Regions from separate parts of the Ruegeria sp. N7 genome, predicted to be linked through region 3. Evidence: riboswitches for the same ligand, from Rfam matches in the RefSeq annotation. Region 3 holds a riboswitch; each other region holds the start of a gene.
The links. A riboswitch is a leader RNA that binds a small molecule or an ion and turns the genes downstream of it on or off. The one in region 3 is predicted to bind cobalamin.
Positions count from the first base shown of each region.

Region 1: linked by a shared signal. The riboswitch ahead of ACR0ES_RS17850 (hypothetical protein) and the one ahead of ACR0ES_RS08360 (ABC transporter substrate-binding protein) in region 3 are both predicted to bind cobalamin.
Region 2: linked by a shared signal. The riboswitch ahead of ACR0ES_RS04265 (DUF1636 family protein) and the one ahead of ACR0ES_RS08360 (ABC transporter substrate-binding protein) in region 3 are both predicted to bind cobalamin.
Region 4: linked by a shared signal. The riboswitch ahead of ACR0ES_RS19040 (DUF4198 domain-containing protein) and the one ahead of ACR0ES_RS08360 (ABC transporter substrate-binding protein) in region 3 are both predicted to bind cobalamin.

Region 1 covers NZ_JBQFLR010000021.1:8,693-14,702, forward strand. Annotated here, with positions in the region: gene ACR0ES_RS17840 (DNA polymerase III subunit gamma/tau) at 1-858, opposite strand, end outside; gene ACR0ES_RS17845 (protein-tyrosine phosphatase family protein) at 1,031-1,543, shown strand; gene ACR0ES_RS17850 (hypothetical protein) at 1,535-1,942, opposite strand; cobalamin riboswitch at 2,033-2,251, opposite strand; gene ACR0ES_RS17855 (alpha/beta hydrolase family protein) at 2,385-3,242, shown strand; gene rsgA (ribosome small subunit-dependent GTPase A) at 3,279-4,307, opposite strand; RNA gene ffs (signal recognition particle sRNA small type) at 4,466-4,564, opposite strand; gene ACR0ES_RS17870 (bifunctional 2',3'-cyclic-nucleotide 2'-phosphodiesterase/3'-nucleotidase) at 4,604-6,010, opposite strand, start outside.
Region 2 covers NZ_JBQFLR010000001.1:852,142-858,151, forward strand. Annotated here, with positions in the region: gene ACR0ES_RS04255 (AAA family ATPase) at 620-2,251, opposite strand; gene ACR0ES_RS04260 (NAD(P)-dependent oxidoreductase) at 2,727-3,740, opposite strand; cobalamin riboswitch at 3,825-4,029, shown strand; gene ACR0ES_RS04265 (DUF1636 family protein) at 4,124-4,498, shown strand; gene cobW (cobalamin biosynthesis protein CobW) at 4,503-5,558, shown strand; gene cobN (cobaltochelatase subunit CobN) at 5,562-6,010, shown strand, end outside.
Region 3 covers NZ_JBQFLR010000004.1:187,194-193,203, reverse strand. Annotated here, with positions in the region: gene ACR0ES_RS08370 (carbohydrate porin) at 1-198, shown strand, start outside; gene ACR0ES_RS08365 (hypothetical protein) at 313-693, shown strand; cobalamin riboswitch at 1,563-1,755, shown strand; gene ACR0ES_RS08360 (ABC transporter substrate-binding protein) at 1,909-2,913, shown strand; gene ACR0ES_RS08355 (FecCD family ABC transporter permease) at 2,928-3,959, shown strand; partial or broken gene ACR0ES_RS08350 (ABC transporter ATP-binding protein) at 3,956-4,465, shown strand; gene ACR0ES_RS08345 (GlxA family transcriptional regulator) at 5,357-6,010, opposite strand, start outside.
Region 4 covers NZ_JBQFLR010000026.1:13,804-19,813, forward strand. Annotated here, with positions in the region: gene ACR0ES_RS19030 (substrate-binding domain-containing protein) at 1-877, opposite strand, end outside; gene ACR0ES_RS19035 (ROK family transcriptional regulator) at 1,067-2,257, shown strand; cobalamin riboswitch at 2,378-2,576, shown strand; gene ACR0ES_RS19040 (DUF4198 domain-containing protein) at 2,709-3,494, shown strand; gene cbiM (cobalt transporter CbiM) at 3,501-4,112, shown strand; gene ACR0ES_RS19050 (cobalt ABC transporter permease) at 4,109-4,672, shown strand; gene cbiQ (cobalt ECF transporter T component CbiQ) at 4,672-5,457, shown strand; gene ACR0ES_RS19060 (energy-coupling factor ABC transporter ATP-binding protein) at 5,448-6,010, shown strand, end outside.

The DNA.
Region 1 (6,010 bases), on a different contig from region 3:
ACCTTCCGCATATTGACCACTCAGTTCAGCGAGCGCCCCTGCCGCGTCACCACGCAGGATCATGTCCATCAGGTCCAGAACCCGTCCACGATCGGCCAGACCCAGCATCGCACGGACCTGATCCGCCGTCGTCTCACCGGCTCCGTGCGAGATTGCCTGATCCAGCAGTGAGGTCGCGTCGCGGGCCGATCCTTCTGCGGCGCGGGTGATCAACGCCAGCGCATCGTCGGCGATCTGCGCGCTCTCCGCCCCGGCGATCTTGCGCAGCAGGCTGATCATGTCTTCGGGCTCGATCCGGCGCAGGTCAAAGCGCTGACACCGCGACAGAACCGTGACCGGCACTTTGCGAATCTCGGTGGTCGCGAAGATGAATTTCACATGTGCGGGCGGTTCCTCGAGCGTCTTGAGCAGCGCGTTGAATGCGCTGGTCGAGAGCATGTGAACCTCGTCGATGATGTAGATCTTGTAGCGTGCACTGGCGGCGCGATAGCGGACACTGTCGATGATCTCGCGGATATCGTTGACGCCGGTACGGCTGGCCGCATCCATTTCCATCACATCGACATGGCGACCTTCCATGATTGCGACGCAATGCTCGCACTGACCGCAAGGCTCGGTTGTCGGCCCTCCGGTTCCATCCGGCCCGATGCAGTTCATGCCTTTGGCGATGATCCGCGCCGTGGTGGTTTTTCCCGTTCCGCGAATGCCGGTCATGATAAAGGCCTGCGCAATCCGGTCGGCCTCGAAGGCGTTTTTTAGGGTGCGCACCATAGCATCTTGACCCACCAGGTCGGCAAAGGTTTCCGGGCGGTATTTGCGGGCGAGAACCTGATAGGCGGGGCTGGGCGTGTCTGTCATGTCTTCTCGCTCGGATTCGGTGCTTCGGCACAGCGTAGTGGCGGCGGCAGTCCGCGTCCACTGTGGGGCGCGATGATTTTTTGTTTCAGAAACGGGCTGGTTTCCAACTAAACTGGTCCAGCGGATTTAATGACTCATTTCTTAAAGAGTACCTTGGGGGAGGACGCACTTCATGTCGCAGCTGGTCATTTTTGCTCTGCAGGTCGGAGGCGGAACGCTTGCCCTTACTTCAATGCCCGGGCGTGGCGGGGATTACGTCGGCGATCTGGATATGATTGCGGCTTGGAAACCGGGCCTTGTGATTTCAATGACGACGGATGTTGAAATGCTTCAGGATGGCGCGCAGCACTTTGGCAGCGACATCCAAAGCCGTGCCAGCCGGTGGGTTCACCTGCCGATCGAAGATTTTGGAGCACCGACGCAGGCGGTTCAGAAGGCCTGGCCAGAGGTCAGCGCCACGGCCCGACATGCGCTGTCGGGCGGTGGCCGGGTTCTTGTGCATTGCCGTGGGGGGTGCGGCAGATCCGGGATGATTGTTCTGCGACTGATGGTTGAATGCGGTGAACGCGCCAGCGACGCACTGGACCGCCTGCGGGCCGTGCGCCCCTGCGCTGTCGAAACCGATGCGCAGCTGGCCTGGGCGTCCCGGATCACCCCGGCACAGGTGGAAGTGGGATCAAGCTGACAGCTGCTGGGGTGCGTAGCCGGTTTTCCGGGGCCGGATCGTTGAAACCTCGATCATGGCGCAAGGCGGGTTCGCGACAATGCCCGAGGGCAGCGTGCTGAATGTAGGTCCGAAGATCAAATCGGCATAGGCATCAAGGTCCCGAATTGCCGTATCAGGGTGCGCCCCGCAGAAAACGCGAACGCTGTCGGATCGCGCTCGGATCGTTGCCATGCACCCTTCCGCGCAATGTGACAGCGCGCTGTTGCCTTCAAATTCGAAATCTTCGCTGGTGGCCGAAACCGCCTGCGCCATGGCTTCGGAAATCGAGCGGGCCAGTCGCGCCAAAGCCGGGCAGGTATTGCCCGTCCGCTGGCACACAGTTGCGCTGTATTCGTGTGACTTTGTCTTCCAGATCATCCTGCGCCCTCCGCGCGTGGTGGGCTGGATATTGGGGCAGGTGGGACAGCATCTCGCTGTCAGGACCTGCCCGGACACCCCGCCCGAGTTTCGGTTTCAGTTCCGATGGCAGGTCTCCTGACTTGCGGGTCATTGCTCTGCCGACCTTCCCAGCCCGTGGGCCAGTGGTATTTCGGCATTACTTACCGCTTACAGTTGCGGGGGCAGTCGCGGACTTGGTTGATATCTGTGTGACCAGACAAACCGCACCGTGTTCCCTTTTCATCCCGACCTCTTGTGGGGGCCGGAAACCATCACACAACCGCTAGCGCCTGATCGCGTTCCGAGTCAAGCCGATCTTTAGGCCGGACGTTTGGTCATGCTGGATGCGGTTTACCTTCCGGCTTAGTGTCGTCGGCATCGAAGGCAGGCAAACCGATTTTTTCAGCGAAAGCCGGGGATCATGTTGGATACGGAACAGACAGTGTTGATCGAAGATTTCCGCTTTCCGTCCGGGTCTGTGACCTTGTCGGCGCGGCTGTACCGGCCAGTGGGTGAGCCGGACACGGTTATCGTGCTGAACAGTGCCACGGGTGTGCCGCGTGACTATTATCAACACTTCGCGCGATGGCTGGCTGCCGACCGGGGGATAGCTTGCCTGACCTATGACTATCGGGACTACGGGCTTTCTTTGGTTGGCCGCCTGAAAGACGCAACTGCAACAATGGCGGATTGGGCGTTGATCGACATGCCAGCGGCACGGGCCGAAATGCGCAGGCGGTTTCCAAAGGCGCAGCAGTGGACCATCGGCCATTCCGTCGGTGCGATGCTGGGGCCGGTGCAGCCGGATATCGACCAGATCGACCGAATGATCGGTGTGTGTTCGGGACTGGTGACTTTGAAAGATCACCCATGGCCCTATCGGGGGTTGGCAGGGCTGTTCTGGTATGGCCATGCACCGCTGATGGTGCGGGCACTTGGCTATCTACCCGGCAAAGCAATCGGGTTTGGTTCGGACCTGCCCGCCTCGGTCTACTGGCAATGGCGCAAATGGTGTACAGCCCCTCTTAGCTACGTTCCCGAGATCGGGCAGAATTTGCCTGATGCGCATTGGGGCAGTTCTGGAACACCAGTGGATCTGTTCACGTTCGAAGATGACCAGATGGCTCCGCCCGAGGCGGTTTGGCGCCTTGCTGATTTGTATGGCCCCGAGGCCAGACGCCACCTTCTGAAGCCTGCTGAATTCGGACTGCCGGAAATAGGCCATATCGGAGCATTTGCCCGGCGCAATGCAGCGGTCTGGCCGCGCCTGATCGCCTGATCAGACGCGACGCAGGTTTTCCATAACACCTTGCAGCTATGGCCGTTTGCGAAGTTTCTTGTCCTGCATGACACCGCGCACCATCTTGCCAAAAGCCTTGTCCCGCGCCCGCGATTGCGCAACGGTTTCCGAGTTTCGCTGATCTTCACGCCGCAGCTTGCGCCAACGGTCCAGCCGCGCCGGATCAAGCACGCCTTCGTCGATTGCGTTCTGCACGGCACAGCCGGGCTCGGTCTCGTGCTGACAATCCGAAAAGCGACAGCTTTGGCCAAGCTCTGTGATGTCCGAGAATACGTCGTCGATCCCGTCCTGAGCGTCCAGCAGGCGCAATGCGCGCATTCCGGGCGTGTCGATCAACCATCCACCGTTTCTCATCGGGTGCAACGCACGCACGGTTGTCGTGTGCCTGCCCCGTGCGTCGTCTTCGCGAATTCCAGACGTGGCGAGGTTTTGATCTGTCATGGTGTTGCTGAGCGTCGTTTTACCCACGCCCGACGACCCGACCAGCGCGCCGGTCTGGCCTTTGGGACACCATGCCAGAACCTTTTCGACATCTGTCGGATCCCGAGCGTTGATCGTCAAAACCGTCAAAAACGGGTCCAGAGATTCCACTTGTCCCGAGAAACTTCCGGGATCATCCGACTGGTCAGCTTTCGTCAGGACAACAACCGGATAACATCCGGCCTGGTGCGCAAGAACCAGATAACGTTCCAGTCGGGGCAGGTTGAAGTCCGCATTGCACGAGCTGACGATGAACAAAACATCGACATTGGCCGCAATCAGTTGGGTTGCGGCGCCTGTACCGGCAGCTCTGCGTTGCAGCAGGCTGCGCCGGTCCAGAAGGTGGCGCACGCGGTTTTCGGCGTCTGCAAGGACCCAATCTCCGACGGCATATGAACCGGTCGGATTATCCGGTGTCAGCAAAGGGAATTCACCATCCGGGCTCAGCCCGATCAGACGGTCCCGATGTACCGATGCGATACGAAAGGGCGTGTCAGAAGGAAAAGCCGCGTGTTGCGCGGCAAAGTGAGAGGACCATCCCAGGTCCGAAAGCGTATAAGACATTTATCTGCCTGTTTTCAGAAACAGCAATGCCAACGGATGGCAATCGCGCATCCGCAGGTCGTGTGTTCAGGCAGTCCGGTGATTCCGGTGAATCAGAACCAGTCTGCCCGAAGGGTTTTCACTACAATCATAAAGCCCTCCTGCGGCTGTGGTTCACGAAGTGAGAGGTTGGACATCGACCCAAGCGGGGCTCGTTGTGGCTGCTTCCTTCCGGACCTGACCAGGTTGGCGAGGCGCTCGCCCGCGCCAACCTCTCGAGTCCGGATATAGGGAAGGCATCGGGAAAAGACAACCCGTCAGAGCGTCAGGCGAATGCGTTCAAATCCCCTGCCATCCGAGCCCAGCAGCACGGGATCGAACCTGCGTAACTCATCCAGATATTTCAGGGCGCCCGGACCTGTTCGAAGAATTGTCGCCACGCCCCGCTGCGGCATCAGCGAGAACGGGTAGGGCTGCTTGGCGATCGGATCGGGCGGAAGGTGCTGTGACAGGTAATCCCGCACAAGGTCCTTGATGCTCAACGGTGGCAGGCTGATCAGCTCTGTCGTTGTCGCATGCGGAAAATGCCCGCCTCCGCTGGCGCGGTAATTGTTCAGCGCCATAACGAATATCTGCTCCGGTCGAACGGGATGGCCTGCATATGTCAGATCACTGATCCGCCTGTGGTCGGGATGGATCATTTTCCCCTGCGCATCGTATCGCGGCGGCTGTGTGGGGTCGATCTGATAAGACAGTCCAAAGACGATGTCGAAATTGTACCCGGCCCGTTCAGCGTTGATCAGTTCCGGTTCGGAACCGGGCATTAACTGGTTGAATACGCTGGCTGACATCTCCAACCAGTCCAGCAGGTGCGCACCGCTGATCCGGATTGCACGCAGCTCGTTTGGAAACACATGCAAATCCGTGACATGACGCAAACATATTTCTCCGGCGGGTACCTCGGTGTAATGGCGGGGTCCTGCGGGCCCGCCGGATTTGGCAGGCGAAACAACCGACAAAATCGGCAGATCCGCCAGGTCGGTTCCCTGCAAAAGCGGGCGCAGTGCGGCTGCTTGCGCCGCAGCTACAAGGGTCAGCCCGCGATCCGGCGCACAGCAACTGAAATAGCTGTGCAATGTATCCGGGATATGTGCCACCGGTGCGGCAACGGATTGACGGGTCATACGATGCGCCACCTCACACAGGACCGCAATTTCACTGTCTTCCCCGACGGCTGTGCCGTTGCTGATAACCGGACGCAGTTCGACGCGGCTATCCCGGATTTGCACTTTGCCGTCCGGCCCGGCGGTCACGGCCAAATCGATAACCCCCAGGTAAGAGCCCGCTGATCCCGGCATGACAACGGGCGTTCCATGTACCAGCCCCGTCAGGTGATCGACCATCGGGGTATTGGCATGGCCCTCTCCTGGAAGTGTCAGGTGAGTGTGCCCGGCTACAATGGCATCGATGCCTTTGATCGCGGCCAAGGGTATCACGGCGTTTTCCATCCCCGCCACCGGTGCGGTGCCCCCAAGGCCGGAATGAGCAAGCGCCACGATGATATCACACCCCTCGTCGCGCAATGTCTGCGTCAGGGACTTTGCCGCAACCAGGATATCCTCGACGACGATATCGTCATCCAGATTATGCGCCTCCCAACAGGCCGTTTGCGGCGGAAGAACCGAGAAGATGCCGATGCGAACAGGAATGTCTTTACCGTTCAA
Region 2 (6,010 bases), on a different contig from region 3:
GAATCATCGATGTCAATAACAATTGCGCGGCATTTGTGTAAGGATTACAATATGTTAACCCCTACGATATCGCAAGTATCTGTGGTGAGGAATAAGGCTATACCGCCCTTAGTTTGAACATCCAGACCACCACGCTGGAAAGGACAAGAACAAGCCAAACACACGACGAACTGAGCCACCTAACCGACGCGCTTGTCTAAGTGGTGGCCAAGAGTATGCTCATGCCCCGCGCATGCAACTCAAGGTCAAACCCCGCGTGATCCCGCTAGGTCATGGACATCATGACACTTAACATAATCGCCATTATTGACTCATTGAGACTGAGCAATATCAACTACTTAGATGATCGGACATGACTTACGCCTCCCGAAGCACAAGATGTTGTGCCGTCGGTGACCTCTGGGTTATCTGCGAGGCGCTCATCCCCTGCCCGGTCGAAGGGCGTACCCTGGGTGGTGACTGATGAATTTACTGGGGGTTCACTGAGGGGGTAGGGGGGGGCCGGGGAAAGGATCACGTAATATTAACCCGCTCAGATTTTTGGCTCAAAATCCGAACGTGTCATACGCAAGTCACCGCCCCACTCACTCTTGTTACTTTTCCGCCTTTTTAACTGGTTCTACTTTAGGCTAGACAGATGGCTCTCCAAGTTTCCCAACAGACCACGAAGCGCCAGTTGGAAATCCATATTTCTCTTCGTCCGATTCACTACGGCCTCTTCAAAGTACCATGCACTTTTGAACCGCATCGCCTCGGCAATCGTCTTTGGTATTCTTGTGTGTTTGATAGCATATCTACTGACGATGAAATCCAAGTCATTTCGGTTTTGCGCATCAGTAAGTTTGTCCAGTTCTGTTTTGAACGTTGTCTCTTCCGATACGACGATTCTTGCGCCTTCCGTCTGCTTGATCTGACGCCAATCTGGAAGTTTTCTAAGAAAACGGTTTCTTGCTGAACGTTCAGCGCGTCGTGCGGCTAGGTCTTCTTTTGTATCGGTATCAAGAACGGCTAGAGCAGCGCGTTGTGCGTCCTCTGACATCTTCTTTGCATCACTACCAAAGACCTCAGCTTGAACCAAAGCCATCTCATTTACTGAACATGAAGAATAGAATACGGATTCAATCGAACTTCGTTCGAGCGCAAAAACTTTCTTTGACTCGAGCGCGGACACTTCATCATCCGTTCTATCATCCCTATCGATCAATCCAATAGGGCTAAGCCAGTGTAGTCCAGTGGTCCCTTCAAGCCCCGCAACAGAACGCTCCACCTCACGGCAACTTCCACGTGGAACGACCGAAACCTCGGGATACAACGCCGAAACAAGAGGGAAATCCAAACTTCCACCGGCGTTGCCTTCAATAAACAACAACCTGCGACGGGCACCAAGTATAGCCCTTCTGATTTCACTGGGCACTTCGACACCCGGCATAAGTACGTCGATGTCCCAGCCATTTGCTCGCGCTCCCGTCCAACTACAACTTCGCACGATCACGACCTTCGCATCGGGATTACAACTAGGGAGTTCTGGCTCATGTGTCGCAATAACGAAACAGCAGTCTTTTCTCTTCTCAAAAAGCGCGGACAACATCGGTTCCGTTATTGCCCGATGCAGGTGCCGTTCTGGTTCATCAATGAGGAACAGTGTTCCGGGCCTTGCAGTTAAAACCTGCGCGGCGATCATTACCGCGTTTCTCTCGCCATCCGATAAGAGCGGAATGTTGAAAGTCGGCCCACCGCCGTGACTCGCTAAAACGTCACCAACGTCATTTATGGAAAGCTGAACTGACAAAGAACTGAACGACAAAATATCGTTCAATGCCTCCAAAGGAGATGGCCTTTTGGCATAGATTTTTGCGGATTCAAATTGGTCGCTTTTTAAGAGTTCCAGAACATCTCGACCTACAGAGTTTTGAGCGTTAGCCAGATCAAACAAGGCAATCTGCGTTCTATGAGAGGCGTAATCATCTTTCCAACGTGCTTCGTCTTGCTTGTCTCGAGCGTTGATAGTGCTTTGAAGCTCCATTCTGGCTTTTGGGGTTACGTCAACAGAACTTGAGTTCAACCAAGACTGTCGGTGGGCTGCTATCTTAACTACGGACGGCGCACCCGCTGTCTGATACAACTGCGTAATTAGTGCAGACTTCCCTGACCCGTTTGCGCCCACTACAAATACAACCTGCCCCTCAAAAAGTGGGATATTGGTTTCCGCGAGTTGATCTACGAGAGATGGTATTTTCCAGTCGTGTCTCATTATTATTTGCCACCCTTTGCCGCCTCAAATCTTGTTGAAAACAATTACCTAAATCCAATCCTGCTATCGATGGTGTTTACGCACAAGAGAAAGCTCTAAGATATGGTGTGATGATTAGAATGTAGAAGACCCACTGCATCTAGGATGGATCGAGGAAGTCAGCTTTACAAAACTGAACACTCGTTAACAAAATACAAAAGGGAGGATACAAGGCGGATAATCAGGAGGATATCAATAACTTAACTTATTATTTTTATTAAGTTTTTACTTTCATCTTATAATCCGGTACTCGCCTCCAACCACATCCTAATCGCTGACTTAACCCCGCAGTACGCGCGTGCGACGCTTGGTATTTTCAGACGTTCATGGCCCGCGATTCTGTCGAATTGCGGGCCAGATATTGCGTGTTTTTCGGAACTCCTGCCTACCCCTGCTCGTTCACGGGGCGCGATTTTGTCTGGTATATGCTTTACGTTCAGGCGCGCCCTTGTGGCACAACCTCGTATCCCGGCTCTTCCGGCTCATCATCCGTCATTTCGGCTGGAAAGCCCGGGGCGGTGATATCCAGGCCGGTTGCCTCTTCCAGCCGTTTGATAATATTTGGTGAAAGCTCGCGTTCGCCATAGCGCGCGATACCATCGTTAAAGATGCTGATCATCACCGGGTTTATTTCCAGCGGCACCCCGGCGCGGTCGGCGACCTCCTGAAACAGACCGATATCCTTCTTCACCAGATCCATGGTGAAGGAAATATCGCGCGACCCGTTCAGGATGACCTGACTTTCGGTTTCGTGCACGAAGGACGTGCCGGACGAGATTTTGATCGCCTCATAGGTCGTGTTCAGATCCATCCCCGCAGCCTTTGCCGTAACCAGTGCTTCGGCGCAGGTGATCAGGTTGGCGGTGGCAAGATAGTTGGTCATCACTTTCAGCACCGACGCCGAGCCCAGTTCACCGGTGTGCAAAACCCGGCGGCCCATTGTCGTCAGGAACGGCAGAATTCGTTCAAACGTTTCCCGGTCGCAGCCCGCAAAGATCGAGATATTGCCCGTCGCGGCACGGTGGCACCCGCCAGAAACCGGGCAATCGACGGCCGCACCGCCGCGCGATATGACTTCGGCACCCAGGTGTTTGACTTCGGCCTCGTCCGTGGTCGACATCTCCATCCAGATCTTGCCGGGGCCCACTTCGGGCAACATCTCCTGCATGACTGCGTCCGATGCTGCCGGAGACGGCAGACAGGTGATCACCGCATCGCAATCGCGCATCAACTGGGCGGGCCCTTCTGCCGCCTTTGCGCCTTTGGCGACAAACTCGGCCACCAGATCCGCGTTCAGGTCATGCACAGTCAGATCAATGCCGTTGCGCAAAAGGGATCCCGAAAGCTTGCCGCCTACGTTACCCAGACCGATAAATCCCACTTTCATATGACGCATCTCCAAGTTCGTCGTTTTCCCGTCATGCGACCATATACCGAACACGTTCTTCATGCCGCCGAACGACGCCTACAGGTCGCTTTTTTCACCTTGGCTTATTTGTTGCGCGCGAACCGCTTGACAAGCGGGTCAGCGGTGCCGCATGTCCCTGTCGTTGGTGTCGGCGACAGCCGATGAAAAGGGAATGCGTCAACGGTTCATCCGCCAAACGCAGCCGCCCCCGCGACCGTGACCGGAGAGGATGCCCAATGCCACTGGCCTGTGCCGGGAAGGCGGGACATCCGACAGAGCGACCGCTCTGGCATCCGCAAGCCGGGAGACCTGCCAACACCCGAAGTTGAAACCGGGCGGGGTGTTCCGGTGTCGGGTCCATGTGCAGACGTGGTGCCCGCATGAAACCCCGTCCCCCGCGAAGAGGATTTGGGGGGATGAGAGACATGACCGAGACCGCACCGGTAGAATTACTGGTCTGCACGACTTGCCGCCGGGGTCTGCCCTTCGAGGATGATGCTGAGCGTCCCGGCACATTGTTGCACAAGGCCTTGGAACAGGCTGCCCTGCCAGATGGCATCATTCTGAAACCTGTCGAATGCCTTTCGAACTGCGATCAGGGCTGTTCCATCGTTCTTCGGGGCGGGCCGGATCGCTGGACCTTTGTTTACGAGAACCTGAACGAAGTCGATCACGTCGATGTCATCATCGATGGTGTGACCAAGTATCTGGCCACAGACGATGGTCTGGTGAAGTGGCGCGACCGTCCTGAACATTTCCGCAAAAACTGCGCCTCGCGCATTCCCCCGATTGGAGGCTGAGATCATGTCGAACCTAGAAAAACTTCCCGTCACCGTGATCACCGGCTTTCTGGGCTCGGGCAAAACCACGCTGGTGCGCCATCTGATGCAGAACCCGCAGGGAAAGCGTCTTGCGATTGTTGTTAACGAGTTTGGCGATGTGGGTGTTGATGGCGACATTCTGAAATCCTGCGCGATACCGGATTGCCCTGCGGAAAACATCATGGAACTGGCAAACGGCTGCATTTGCTGCACCGTGGCCGATGACTTCATCCCGACCATCGAGGCGCTGATGGCGCTGGAACCGCGCCCGGATCACATCCTGATCGAAACATCCGGCCTTGCACTACCCAAACCGCTGCTGAAAGCATTTGATTGGCCTGATATCCGTTCGAAAATCACCGTTGATGGCGTGATTGCGCTGGCCGATGCCGAGGCTGTGGCCGCCGGTCGCTTTGCTCCGAACGTTGAAGCGGTGGATGCCCAACGGCTGGCTGATGACTCGATCGATCACGAAACACCCTTGTCCGAGGTGTTCGAAGATCAAATCTCGTGCGCGGATATCATCCTGCTGACCAAGCCCGATCTGGCAGGTCCCGAAGGTGTCGCGAAAGCCAAACAGATCATCGCCACCGAGGCGCCGCGCCCGCTTCCCGTCGTCGAGGTTGCAGAGGGTGTCGTCGACGTACGTGTCGTGCTTGGCCTTGAGGCTGCCGCCGAAGATGACATGGACGCGCGCCCGTCACATCACGATGGCCATCACGATCATGAGCATGACGATTTCGAGAGCATCATCGTCGAGTTGCCGGAACAGACCGACCCTGCGGAACTGGTAGCCAGAATCGAACGTCTTGCGACTGAGCTGAATATCCTGCGCGTCAAAGGCTATGCCGCCGTCGCTGGCAAACCGATGCGCCTGCTGGTTCAGGCTGTCGGCGCGCGGGTTCGTCACCAATACGACCGCCCGTGGGAGCCCGGTGAAGAGCGCCGCTCGCGCCTGGTCGTGATTGCCGAGCATGACGACATCAAAGAAGCCGAAATCCGTGATATCCTCGTGGGTGTGACCGAGGTTGCCGAGTAAGTCATGCACGTCGTCTTTCGCGAAAGCCACGGGCTCGAGGAAACCGAGACCCCAACCGATCTGGGCCAAAGCCCGGGTGATCTGGTTGTGCTGTCCTTTTCCGACAGTGACCTGGGCGCTTTCGCGGCGGGCTGGCATCGCGGCGGCGGGCCTGAGGGGCGGATGCCCACGATGCGGCTGGCCAATCTTGCGGCGCTGAAGCACCCTCTGTCCGTCGATACCTATGTCGAACAGACACTTGAGGGCGCAAAGGGCATCCTGATCCGTCTGATAGGTGGCGTGCCCTATTGGTCTTACGGGCTGCAACAGGTTCTGGCACTGGCGCAAGCCAAAGGCATCGCGTTAGCCGTTTTACCGGCGGATGGGCGTGAAGACACTCGGTTGGATGAGTATTCGACCCTGCCCCTCTCGACCCTGAGGCGGCTGGCACATCTGTGTGACACCGGCGGCGA
Region 3 (6,010 bases):
TTGGCCGGTCTGGGCCTAAACTGGGCCGAAGCAAGAGGCATAGATGGCGATCAGTTCACGCTTGAAGCTTTCTACCGCTTTTCAATCTCACCCGGACTGCAGATCACGCCATCGGTACAATTCATTTCCGACCCGCTTCTAAATCCCGATCAGGACCGGATTACCCTGTTCGGTCTAAGAACCCGGATCGTTTTCTAATGCGGGGTGAAGGCAGTCACTAAGGGGTGTGCCAAAGGGCAACTAAGAGAGATCAAGCGCGTGCCGGAATTTTCAACGCCGGTCGAATGAAGTTGGGAAGCAAAGGAACAATCTATGAAGATTGCATACGGAATTCTTGCAGCCTTAGCAGTTGTGTTTTTCATCCTTGGAGGCAGCGATGCCCATGCCAAAGACAACAAGGGTAAAAAGCCGAACAAGGGGGGCAAGAACGGTGATGTCAGCATTCAGATAGAAGACAAACCCGGCAAAGGCCCAAAAGCTGTACCACCTGGACAGATCAAGCGCTACACGCGCGGTGCCAAGCTCCCATCTGACCTGGAGTTCGAGGATATTGGGGACCTTTCCAAATGGAAGCTTGGGGAGCCGGGCAAAGGAAACCGCTACATTCTGGTCGATGACGAAGTCCTCGAAGTTACGAATGACCTGTCTACCGTGGTCGATGCCGTCGGCATCGTCGGTGATCTTCTAAATTAGGCGAAAGTACGATGTTTCAGGGCAAGAACTACCTCGTTTGCCCTGACGCTGGCCGGGGCGATCATTTGTGAACCCCGGCCCAAGTTCAAAACCCGGATCCGAGGCGCTACGATGATAAAGGCCCTTCTTGTTCTTTTTGCGCTTGCTACCTTTTCGTCAGCACGCGCCCTACTCGCTCAGGAAAACGGTGCAACTGAAGTCCCGCAAACAATACGCTTTGAGGGCTATGTATAGCCCAGTCGCGAAGCAGAACTGTCGCCTTTGGTGGACAATGTGGTCAACCGGACTTTGCAAAGTCTGCTTTCTGCGCATCGCTGACGTAGTACAGTCGGGATGCTGCGCGGCAGAGAAGCGAAGCTTTGCCCGATAAAGCGGAAGTTGACCCGAGCCATCTCAACATCCGATTTCGGTGCAGTGGGTAGCTCTCGAAAAAGTCTTCGAGGTGCGATGCTCGCCGAAGCCCGTCAAATTTGCGATGGACTAGTGTTGTTTCAATATTTGCGGCATGGGCCGGCACTTCTAGTGGTCTTGGTCTTTGTTCTACTTTTGCACGCTTATGCCTCCTGATTTTGGTCTTGCACGCTTATGCTTCACGCGTTGCACAGTTATGGTGTTTCATCAAATTTGTCGCTCTTTAAGCTATTGTTTTTAAGAGATTTTTTTGCACAACCTATGCGAGAAAATACTGATTCGTGCACGCTTATGCTCAATTTGCACCTAATATCACACACTATGAATCTAGGTCCGGATTTTGGCGCGTTCTCAGCGGCTTTTCTGATATCAGCGCCATGTTGAGACGCGCAGGTGCATGCTCTTGCGAGAAAATAGGAAAGACCCCGGAGTTTTTTCTTGCCGCAGGGTAAGTGTTAAGGTACCCGCGTTTTACCGGTCCCGATGTGGCTAAGAGGGAATCCGAGGTGCCTTTTGGTGCCAACCGGAACTGCCCCCGCAACTGTAGGCGGCGAGCGCTGTCCATTTCCGTCACTGGGCCATTTTGGTCTGGGAAGACAGGACAGACAAAGACCCGTCAGTCAGGAGACCTGCCGGTATGAAACCGAAACACACCGGGCGGGGTTGTCCGGGGAGGTTGCCGAAGAAACGCGCCGGGCGGTCTATTTTCTACCCTGCGCTCACGGCAGGCAGTAAAGCGTCTGTTGCTTCGGTAAATGCCCATTCACCCGTTCTCTGGTCATTGACACATGGAGATCGATTGTCATGTTTCTACGCACTGGCCTGATTGGCCTTTCCTTGCTGGCTACCAGCGCTGCCGCCGAAGGAAACTTTCCCCTAACTATCGAAAACTGCGGTCACTCGGTCACGTTTGACGCGCCAGTGACGTCGTCAGTCACGGTCGGCCAAGCCGCGACCGAGGTGCTTTATGCGCTGGGTCTGGGCGAGCAGGTTCTTGGAACCTCGGTCTGGTTCAACGAGGTGCTGCCTGAATATGCCGAGGTGAATGCCAAGGTAGAGCGTCTGGCAGACAATGATCCCAGCTTTGAAAGCGTTGTTGCCAAGCGGCCGGGACTGGTCGCAGCGCAATATGAGTGGCATGTCGGACCCGAGGGCATCGTCGCCACGCGTGAGCAATTTCACGAACTGGGCATTCCAACGTACGTAATGCCTGCAGATTGCATCGGCAAAGACAATACAGTCGGCGGCGATGGCACCCGCCTGCAAGCGTTCTCGACCGATACGCTGTATCAGGGTATCGAAGAACTGGCGGCAGCCTTTGATGTATCCGAACGCGGCACGGACCTGGTTGCCGAGTACAAGGCCCGCGAAGCCGCAGCCGTCGCCAAGGCGCAAACCGTGAAGCTGGACGATGTGTCAGCCGTATTCTGGTTTTCCTCTCCTGAAATGGAAAGCGACCCGTTTGTGGCCGGACAGAAAGGCGCACCGGGATACATGATGAGTAAATTGGGTATCCGCAACGTCGTCGAGACGGATGAAGAATGGCCAACAGTGGGCTGGGAAACCATTGCCAAGGCCAATCCGACGGTGATTGTTATCGCCAAGATGGACCGCCGTCGCTTTGCTGCGGACGACTACCTGAAAAAGCTGGAGTTCCTGCGCACTGATCCGGTGACCAGCCAGATGGATGCGGTCAAGAATGACCGGATCGTCATTATGGATGCGCAGGCCATGGACGCCACCATCCGCGCAATCCCGGCGCTGGAGGATCTGGCCGAGAAGCTGGATACCATCGGAAACAACCTGTGAACGAGGTCGCCGCAATCTTACGGCAGGGTTTCAAGGCTGCGTGCCTTACCGTGCCATTGTTGATTGCGGCGGTTCTTGCGGGCGCGATGATCGGGGAAACCTCTCTGTCGCCCGATTTGGTTCTCTCCGTTCTGGCCAACAAGCTGGCCGGAGCGGACTTTCCTGTCGACCCAATTGATCAGGGTATTATCTGGAGCTACCGGATTCCTCGCGCTCTGGTCGCTGCGTCCTGCGGTGCCGGTCTGGCTGTCGCAGGGGTCGTGTTGCAGGCTTTGCTGCGAAACCCGTTGGCCGACCCTTACATTTTGGGCATTTCTGCCGGGGCCTCGACGGGTGCCGTGGCTGTAACCATCGCTGGTTTGGGTGGGGGGGCTTTGTCGCTGTCTTTTGGCGCGTTCAATGGCGCGCTTTTGGCTTTTGGTTTTGTCGCGTTGCTGGCCCGAGCCGCTGGCGCAGGGGGCGGACGGGTTGCGACGGCACAGATCGTCCTGGCGGGAATTGCCGGGTCTCAGTTGTTCAATGCGCTGACGGCCTTCATCATCGCCAAATCCGCCAATGCCGATCAGGCGCGCGGGATCATGTTCTGGCTGATGGGAAACCTCAGCGGCGTGCGCTGGCCGGATGTGTATCTGGCCATTCCGGTGGCCCTTGTCGGTTGGCTCATTTGCCGCTTTCACGCCAGAGCACTGGACGCCTTTATTTTCGGCTCTGATTCAGCGGCCTCGCTGGGCATATCGGTACGTCGGGTGCAGGCAACCCTGATCTTTGCGACCGCGCTCACGACAGCTGTCATGGTTTCTATCGTCGGATCCATTGGCTTTGTCGGGCTGGTCATCCCTCATGCTGCCCGGTTCCTTGTGGGACCGGGGCATCGCAGGCTTATCCCAACCTCCGCCTTGATCGGAGCGGTCTTCCTGATCGGCGCAGATATCGTGTCGCGCATCATCATCCCGGGTCAGGTTCTGCCGATTGGGGTGGTCACCGCTCTGATCGGTGCGCCTGCCTTTGCCGTAATTTTGGTGCGCGGCCAGAGGAGCGCCCGATGAAGATCGAGGCGCAAAACCTGACATATTCCGTTCGCGGCAAGACTTTGCTGTCAGACGTATCCTTTGTCGTGGAGCCCGGCGAAACACTTGCTTTGGTCGGACCTAACGGTTCGGGAAAATCAACGCTGATGCGCCTGCTGGCGGGGTTGGTACGTCCGGTTTCAGGAAAAGTCGTCATAGCGGGTCATCCCGTTTCGCATTTGTCGCGCAGACAAATTGCCCAACGGATTGCCATCGTTGAACAACAGGCTGATACGGCCGAACGCGTGACTGCACGATCCGTGGTCGAACTGGGCCGCACGCCCTGGCTGTCGGCCTTACGGCCGTGGCGCGCCGAGGACACCTGGCAAGTCGACAAAGCCCTGCAAACCGTGGAAATGGCCGATATGGCACACAGAGAATGGGCGACATTGTCGGGAGGAGAGCGCCAGCGACTGCACATCGCACGCGCTTTGGCTCAGCAACCGGGACTCTTGCTTTTGGACGAACCGACCAACCATCTGGACATTCATCACCAACTGTCGATCCTGAACTGTGTTCGAATTCTAAAAGTGACGACAGTGATGGCGCTGCACGATCTGAATCAGGCGATGGCCTGTGACCGGGTGGCTGTTTTGTCAAAAGGGCGGCTGGTCTCTCTTGGCCCGCCCGAACATGCCCTGTCTTTGGAAACCGTTTCAGAAGTTTTCGGTGTCAAAGCACAGTGGGGGTATAGTGCCGGCGGGACAGAACGATTTCTGTCCTATCATCTGGACTGACGGATTCCGATCGCTTCTGGTCGTACAGGATATCAGTGTCGTCAGCGCAGCATGTCAGATACGTACAATCTACGGCCTCAAAGCCATATTCCAACGGCGCGCAATCTTGACTTGGGTTTCCTCACAACCCGTCAAGTTGCCCGTCGAATGCTGTCTTGATTCTGACCTGGATTGGATTCGTTCGTATTTTTGCCTTCAAAGATGATCAGCAGGCGCGTTGTCCGAGCGTGGGTCGACCAAACCTCAATGATATGTTCACTACTTGTTTTGAACCGTGAAACAGATTCCTTTTGGAAACCTCTGAGGCTTGACACAAATCACGACACGCCATCAGGTTGAACAGATTGCGGCGACCGCATGTCGATATTGCAGATTACCCACAATCAAAGCCTCAATCTGAGCCTTAAATTAACGGTAGATTAACGAAACAGGGCACAACAAATCTCTGGATGACAAGTTCTTGATATACTTATGCCTATATCGAGATTTATTGGTGGGTAATCCTGCCGGTCTGTTGACTAGTCCAGTTTTTAACGAGGGGGTATCCCGGCAGGATCAGGGGGTGCCAGATCAGGCCAGTTCGAGGCCAACAGATCGCGGCACCCCCGCCGGTAAGCGCGAACCAGCAACCCATCTTTTTCAGTTGATCTTGTTGCGTTGCGCGTGCGGCGTGATGCCGAAACTGGACCTGTATACCCTAGAGAAATGACCCGGATTTTCGAAGCCGCAGGCCACGGCGACTTCGGTGACCGACGCCTCGGTTTGCAAAAGCAGCTTCCGGGCCCGTTCCAGCCGCATTTCCATAAAGTACCTTTTAGGGGAAGTGTTTAAGTATTTGCCAAACAACCGTTCAAGTTGACGGGTGGAGATACCCAAATTGTCTGCAATGAAGGATGGTGAAACTGGGGTTTCCAGACTGTCCTGCATAATATCTATCGCCTTTGCCAGATGGGCATTGCGCATTCCATTGCGCGACTGCAGCGAAACGCGCTGCTTAGCGGTCGCATTACGCACAGTGTTATAGACCATTTGATCCGCAACATCGGTGGCCAGCTCTTCGCCATGGTCGCGTTCAATAAGATGCAGCATCAGGTCTGCGGTCGCGGTCCCACCTGATGCGGTAATGTGTTTTTCGTCGGCGACAAAGACGCTGCGCACCAGATTGATATCCGGAAAGGCTTCCATGAACGCGTCGTGGTATTCCCAATGGATCGCCGCCTGCATACCGTTGAGGAACCCGGCCTCGGCCAGCAGCCACGCGCCGGAACACAATGCCCCGATCCGCGTTCCACG
Region 4 (6,010 bases), on a different contig from region 3:
TCTTGACAGCCTCAACGCCCAGCGATGCCATCAGCAGCGGGTATTGCTGGGATGTTGCGCCGATGACCCCGTCCGCCACGTTCTGCACGCCGGGGCAGCCGCCATCGACGGAAACGATCAGCACGTCATTTTCGCGCCCGATAGCCTTGAGCGCCTCGTAAGCACCCGCTGCCGCCGGTTCGTTGATGGTATGCACCACGTTGATCATCGGGTCTTTGGCCAGCAGGTTTTCCATCGCGCGGCGGCCGCCTTCTTCGTTGCCAGCGGTGACATCGCTGCCAACAAGACGCGGGTCGTCTTCATCGCCGATCACGTTCGGATCGGCCAGATCAACACCGAACCCCTGCAGGAACCCCTGATTGCGAAGCACGTCCACAGTGGGCTGGCTGACCGCAAGGTCCAACGTGGCGATTTTGGCGTCGTTTGCCGCATCTCCCAGAGTGGCTTTTGCCCATTGTCCGATCAGAAGCCCCGCAAGGAAATTGTCGGTGGCAAAGGTCGCGTCGGCCGAGTCGATAGGCTCAAGCGGGGTGTCCAGCGCAATCACCAGCAGCCCGGCATCGCGGGCCTGCTGCACCGCCGGAACGATGGACGACGTATCCGACGCGGTCAGCAGGATACCCTTTGCGCCATCCAGAATGCAGGTTTCAATGGCCTGAACCTGAGTTTCGTGGTCTCCGTCGACTTTGCCGGCAAAGGCCTTCAGCGTCATGCCAAGCTCTTCGGCTTTGGCGGTCGCACCCTCTCTCATTTTAACAAAGAAAGGGTTGGTATCCGTCTTGGTGATCAGGCAAACGGTTTCACCTTCGGCCATTGCACTGCTTGCCATGGCCGTAACCGCCAGCGCCGTGGCGCCTGCAAGTTTCGCAAGTTTCATCGGTAGTCCTCCCAGTTTTCCCAATGCCCGTCCGGGCATACGTTTGATCGGGCGAAAACCGGCCCGATCGAACGTGAAAACCATCACAAGATTCGAATTTCGAGTCAATAAATAAATCACTCTTAATTATTATTGACAGAAAGGAAGGGTTTCAACATTGTCGTCATGAAGGGGATGGCCGTGTCTGCAATGAACTCTTTGGACAATACCACTGGCGTACGCGAGCCAGATATGCGCGGCACCAACCAAAGTGGAATGCGGGCCCGAAATGAACGGCTTGTCCTGTCACTGGTCCGGCGCCATCAGGCCCTCGCAAAATCTGAAATCGCGCGGATGACCGGGCTGTCGGCGCAGACGGTCTCGGTCATCATGCGCCAGTTGGAAACCGATGGGCTGCTTCTGCGGGGCGAACCGATCCGGGGAAAAGTCGGACAGCCCTCGGTTCCCATGCGCCTGAACCCGGATGGCGCTTATTTCTTTGGGCTCAAAGTCGGGCGGCGCAGTACCGAATTGGTGCTGACGGATTTCCTTGGCAATGTCAGGCACCGTGAGCGGCGGACTTATGATTTTCCGACGCCCGAGGCGACATTGAGCTTTTCCAAAGAAAGCCTCGACAAAGTGATGGCGTCACTGTCGCCCGAGGCGCGCAGCCGGATCGCGGGTCTTGGGATTGCGATGCCGTTCTACCTTTGGGACTGGGCGCAGACATTGCAGGTTCCGCAGGAGAAAATGGATCCGTGGCGTGACGCGGACCTGAAAGGCGCGCTGGCCGCAAGCTATGACTTGCCGGTATTCCTGCAGAACGACGCAACGGCCGCCTGCGGTGCCGAGCTGGTCTTTGGCCCGGCGGAAGGCCCACGAGATTTCCTGTATTTTTATGTGGGCTTCTTCATCGGGGGCGGGGTGGTTCTGAACGGCTCGATCTTTTCGGGGCGGGGAAACGCCGGTGCGCTTGGCCCATTGCCCGTGCCGGACGACGCAGGCGGAGTGAAACCATTGATAGATGTCGCCAGTCTTTATGTGCTGGAGCGCGCAGTTGGTGGGAATGCCGAAACAGCCGGCTCAATCTGGGAAACGACACAGCATTGGGACCTACCGGAAACCCACCTTGAGAACTGGCTGAAACAAGCGGCGCACGGGATCGCACATGCCATCGTCTCGTCTTGCAGCCTGATCGACTTCGAATCTGTCAAGATTGATGGCTGGATGCCCGCAGGCATCAAGGCGCGGCTGGTGGAATTGGTCGAGGTCAAACTATCTGACATGAACCTGACCGGGCTTGAACGGCCCTTGGTGCAGGTGGGGACGGCAGGCCCGGATGCCCGCTCATTGGGGGCGGCCAGTTTGCCATTGTCGGAAAGATACCTGCTCGAAGGGTAGTTCATTCCCGAAAAACCCCGACCTTTATCCAAAGCGGATCCGCCGGAAAAAGGGCATTGCCCGCTAAACTTTTTGACAGCCAGCGCAATTGATCGTTGACGGATGCCGAAGAAGTCTGGCAAGCCGCTCGGCATGTCCGGTTCCGGGGCGTGCTCTGGAATCAATAGGGAATGCGGTGCGGGCTTTGGCCCAACTCCGCAACTGCACCCGCAACTGTAAGCGGCGAGCAGGGCTGAAGTGCCACTGGAGTTAATCCGGGAAGGCCAGCCCAACGCTTTGACCCGCAAGTCAGGATACCTGCCGGACATGTGCCTTTGACAAGGGCACTCCTAATCGGCGACGGGATGTGCGTCGGAGCAGGATGCTTGAAAAAGCAGCTTAGCTTGGACGTCCCCGCAGTCAAAACGCATCTCGTACCGGGGTTGGTGCGATGGGACAAGGACGACTATTGATGACCAAGCTGCTTTCCGCAGCCGCTGTGGCGATGGCGCTTCCAGCGATGGCAAATGCGCATTTCCTGCTGGAATACACCGCTGACACCATGATCGACGCACCGGGGAATGTTCCGGTCAAGCTGATCTTTTGGCATCCGTTCTCGAACGGGCATGTCATGGATCTGGACAAGCCGCAGGAATTCTACGTGATCCACAACGGTCAGAAAACCGATCTGCTGGATACCCTGGAACCCGTACGTTTCACCGGCGGCGAAAACGAAGGCGCGGCATTCAAGGGTTATGTTCCCGTCAAACGGTCGGGCGACTATGTGTTGGTGACTGTTCCCCAGCCCTATTATGAGGAATCCGAGGATATCTATATCCAGCAGATCGCCAAGGCATTCATGAACCGCAATGAACTGCCGACCGACTGGATGAACCCGGTGGGCCTGCCGGTTGAGATCATCCCGCTCAACAAACCAACCAACATCATCGCGGGTTCGACGTTTACAGGTCGGGTTATGGCCGAAGGCCAACCGGTTGCGGGTGCCGAGATCGAGATCGAGTACATGGCCGCAGAACCGAACATGGAAAGCGCGGCCGCTTCCGCCCCGTCGGTCTCGCCGATGCCGGGTGGTGCATTGGTCGCAACTTCGGATGATAACGGGTATTTCACGTTTGGCGTTCCAAAAGCCGGATATTGGGGATTTGCCGCACTCGGCGCCGGTCCCGTGACCGAACACAACGGCAAAGAACTCAGTCAGGACGCGGTCATCTGGATCCGCGCCTGGGATTTGGAGTAACCGTAGATGCACATCGTTGACGGAGCCTTGTCCAACCCGGTCGTGATCGGCGGAGCCGTCGCTGCGGCGGGTGGGATTGCCATGGGCCTCAGGTCGCTGGATCTTGATCGCATCCCCACTGCGGGGGTGCTGTCTGCCAGCTTTTTCGTGGCATCGCTGATCCATGTGCCGATTGGCCCTTCGTCAGTGCATCTGATCCTCAACGGTATGGCCGGGCTTTTGTTGGGCTGGGCCGCATTCCCGGCCTTGTTCGTCGGGCTTTTGCTGCAGGCCGTCTTCTTTGGCTTTGGCGGGTTGACGGTATTGGGGATCAACACCCTGAACATCGCGTTGCCCGCGGTTTTGGCCGGGCTGATCTTTGGCCGCCTGATCGCCCATGGCTCACCTCTGCAAGGTGCGATATGGGGCGGGGTCGGCGGTGCCTTTGCCATCGCCGCCACAACCGGCATGGTTGCGTTTTCACTGGCCCTGTCCGGGGATGCATTCCTGCCAGTGGCCAAGCTTGTTTTCTTTGCACATATTCCTGTCATGGCGATCGAGGCGATCCTGACTGGGTTCGCGGTTTTGCTGGCGCGCAAGGTCAAGCCCGAGCTGTTTGTCAAACGAGCGGTCGCATGAGGTATCTGGCAATCATTCTGGCGCTGTGCTGCGCACCCCTACCTGCCTTGGCGCATAAGGTCATAGCCGGAGTGTTTAAATCCGGTGACGCCATCGAAGGCGAAATCGGCTTTTCCAACGGCGACATGGCAAGCGATACCGAGGTCATCGTCAACGGCCCGGACGGAGCCGAGCTGGGCCGTATCGTAACAGATGCAGACGGGTTTTTTATCTACACGCCAAACGCGCCGGTGGCCCATACATTCTTTGCAAACCTTGGTGCCGGACATGTGGCCGAGGTCACCATGCCCGCTGCGGATGTCGCCCGGATCATGGGCGTTGAAGCGGAACCCGACACCCCGCCAACAAACGCACCTGCCCAGACAGTGGCGGTGTTCAGCACAGAACAACAACAGGTCATTGCCAGGGCCGTTCGGGATGAGCTGCGCCCGCTGCGTCGGGAAATAGCGGCATACCGCGAACAAAATGACCTGCAAACTGTTCTGGGTGGGATCGGATATATCGTCGGTCTGTTTGGTCTGGGCTTTTACTTTGCGGCACGCCGCAAGCTGGCGGCTTGATGGCGCACGTTCTGGGGCAACAGGAAAACACGCTGGTCAAAGCGGGCGCGCAGCGGCGCGGCGCGATCAACCCGCTTGATCCTAGGATGCGGATCGTTATGGCGGTTGTCTTCGCGGTGGTGACAGTGGCGGTGTCCTCGCTGACAGCGCTGTGCGCGGCTCTGGCGGTGTCCCTTTCGCTTCTTGCCGCGTCGCGTCTGCCCTGGCGGAAGACATTGAAACGCATGGCCATGATGGACGGGTTCATCCTGTTCATGCTGGTGTTGTTGCCATTCTCCATGCCCGGCGACCCGATGTTTACGCTCTGGGGGTTTCCTGCAAGCTGGCAGGGTTTCTGGAAAGCGGTCGAGATCGCCTTGACGGCCAACGCGGTCATCCTGTCCCTTATGGTGCTGGTCGGCACGATGGAGCCGGTTACGCTTGGCCACGCCTTGCACCGCCTACGCTGCCCCGAAAAGCTGGTTCACCTTCTGATGTTCACCATCCGCTATATCGAGGTTCTGCGGGAAGAATACCTGCGCCTGCGCGCGGCTATGAAAGTGCGCGGCTTTCGCCCGGCAACAAACTGGCACACCTATCGCAGCTTTGGCTATCTCGTTGGCATGATGCTGGTGCGCGCGATCGAAAGATCCGAACGCATACTTGATGCGATGAAATGCCGGGGGTTTTCAGGCCGTATGCTGCTTCTTCAGGATTTTGCCCTGACCCGAAGGGACATTGTTTTTGCCGCAGGTCTTGGTGCTCTTTGCGCGGGTCTGATCATACTGGATTTTGCATGGCACTGATTGCGCTTGAAGATATCTGCTTTGCCTACCCCGGTCAGCCACCCGTTCTGGATGGTGCCAGCCTCAGCCTGTCCGCCGGTCAACGCCTGTCGCTGACGGGCCCGAACGGGGCGGGAAAATCGACCTTGCTGCGTATCACGCTTGGCTTGCAGCGCCCACGGTCCGGCACGGTCACGATCTTTGGTCAGCAAAGGGTGCAAGAGGCCGATTTTCACGACGTGCGCCGCCGGGTGGGACTTGTGTTTCAGGATGCGGATGATCAGTTGTTCTGCCCGACCGTCGCCGAGGATATCGCCTTTGGCCCGCTCAACCTGGGCAGAACACGCGACGAAGCACTTGCCATCGTTGAAAGCGTGTTGGGTGATCTGGACCTGATGCATCTGAAGAACCGCATCACCCACAAGTTGTCAGGGGGTGAAAAACGGCTGGTTACGCTGGCGACCGTTCTGGCGATGGAGCCCGAGGTTCTGCTGCTTGATGAGCCTACCAACGCGCTGGACCCACGGAACGAGGCCCGGCTGCTGGAAATCCTCCGGGCATTGCCGCAAGCGAT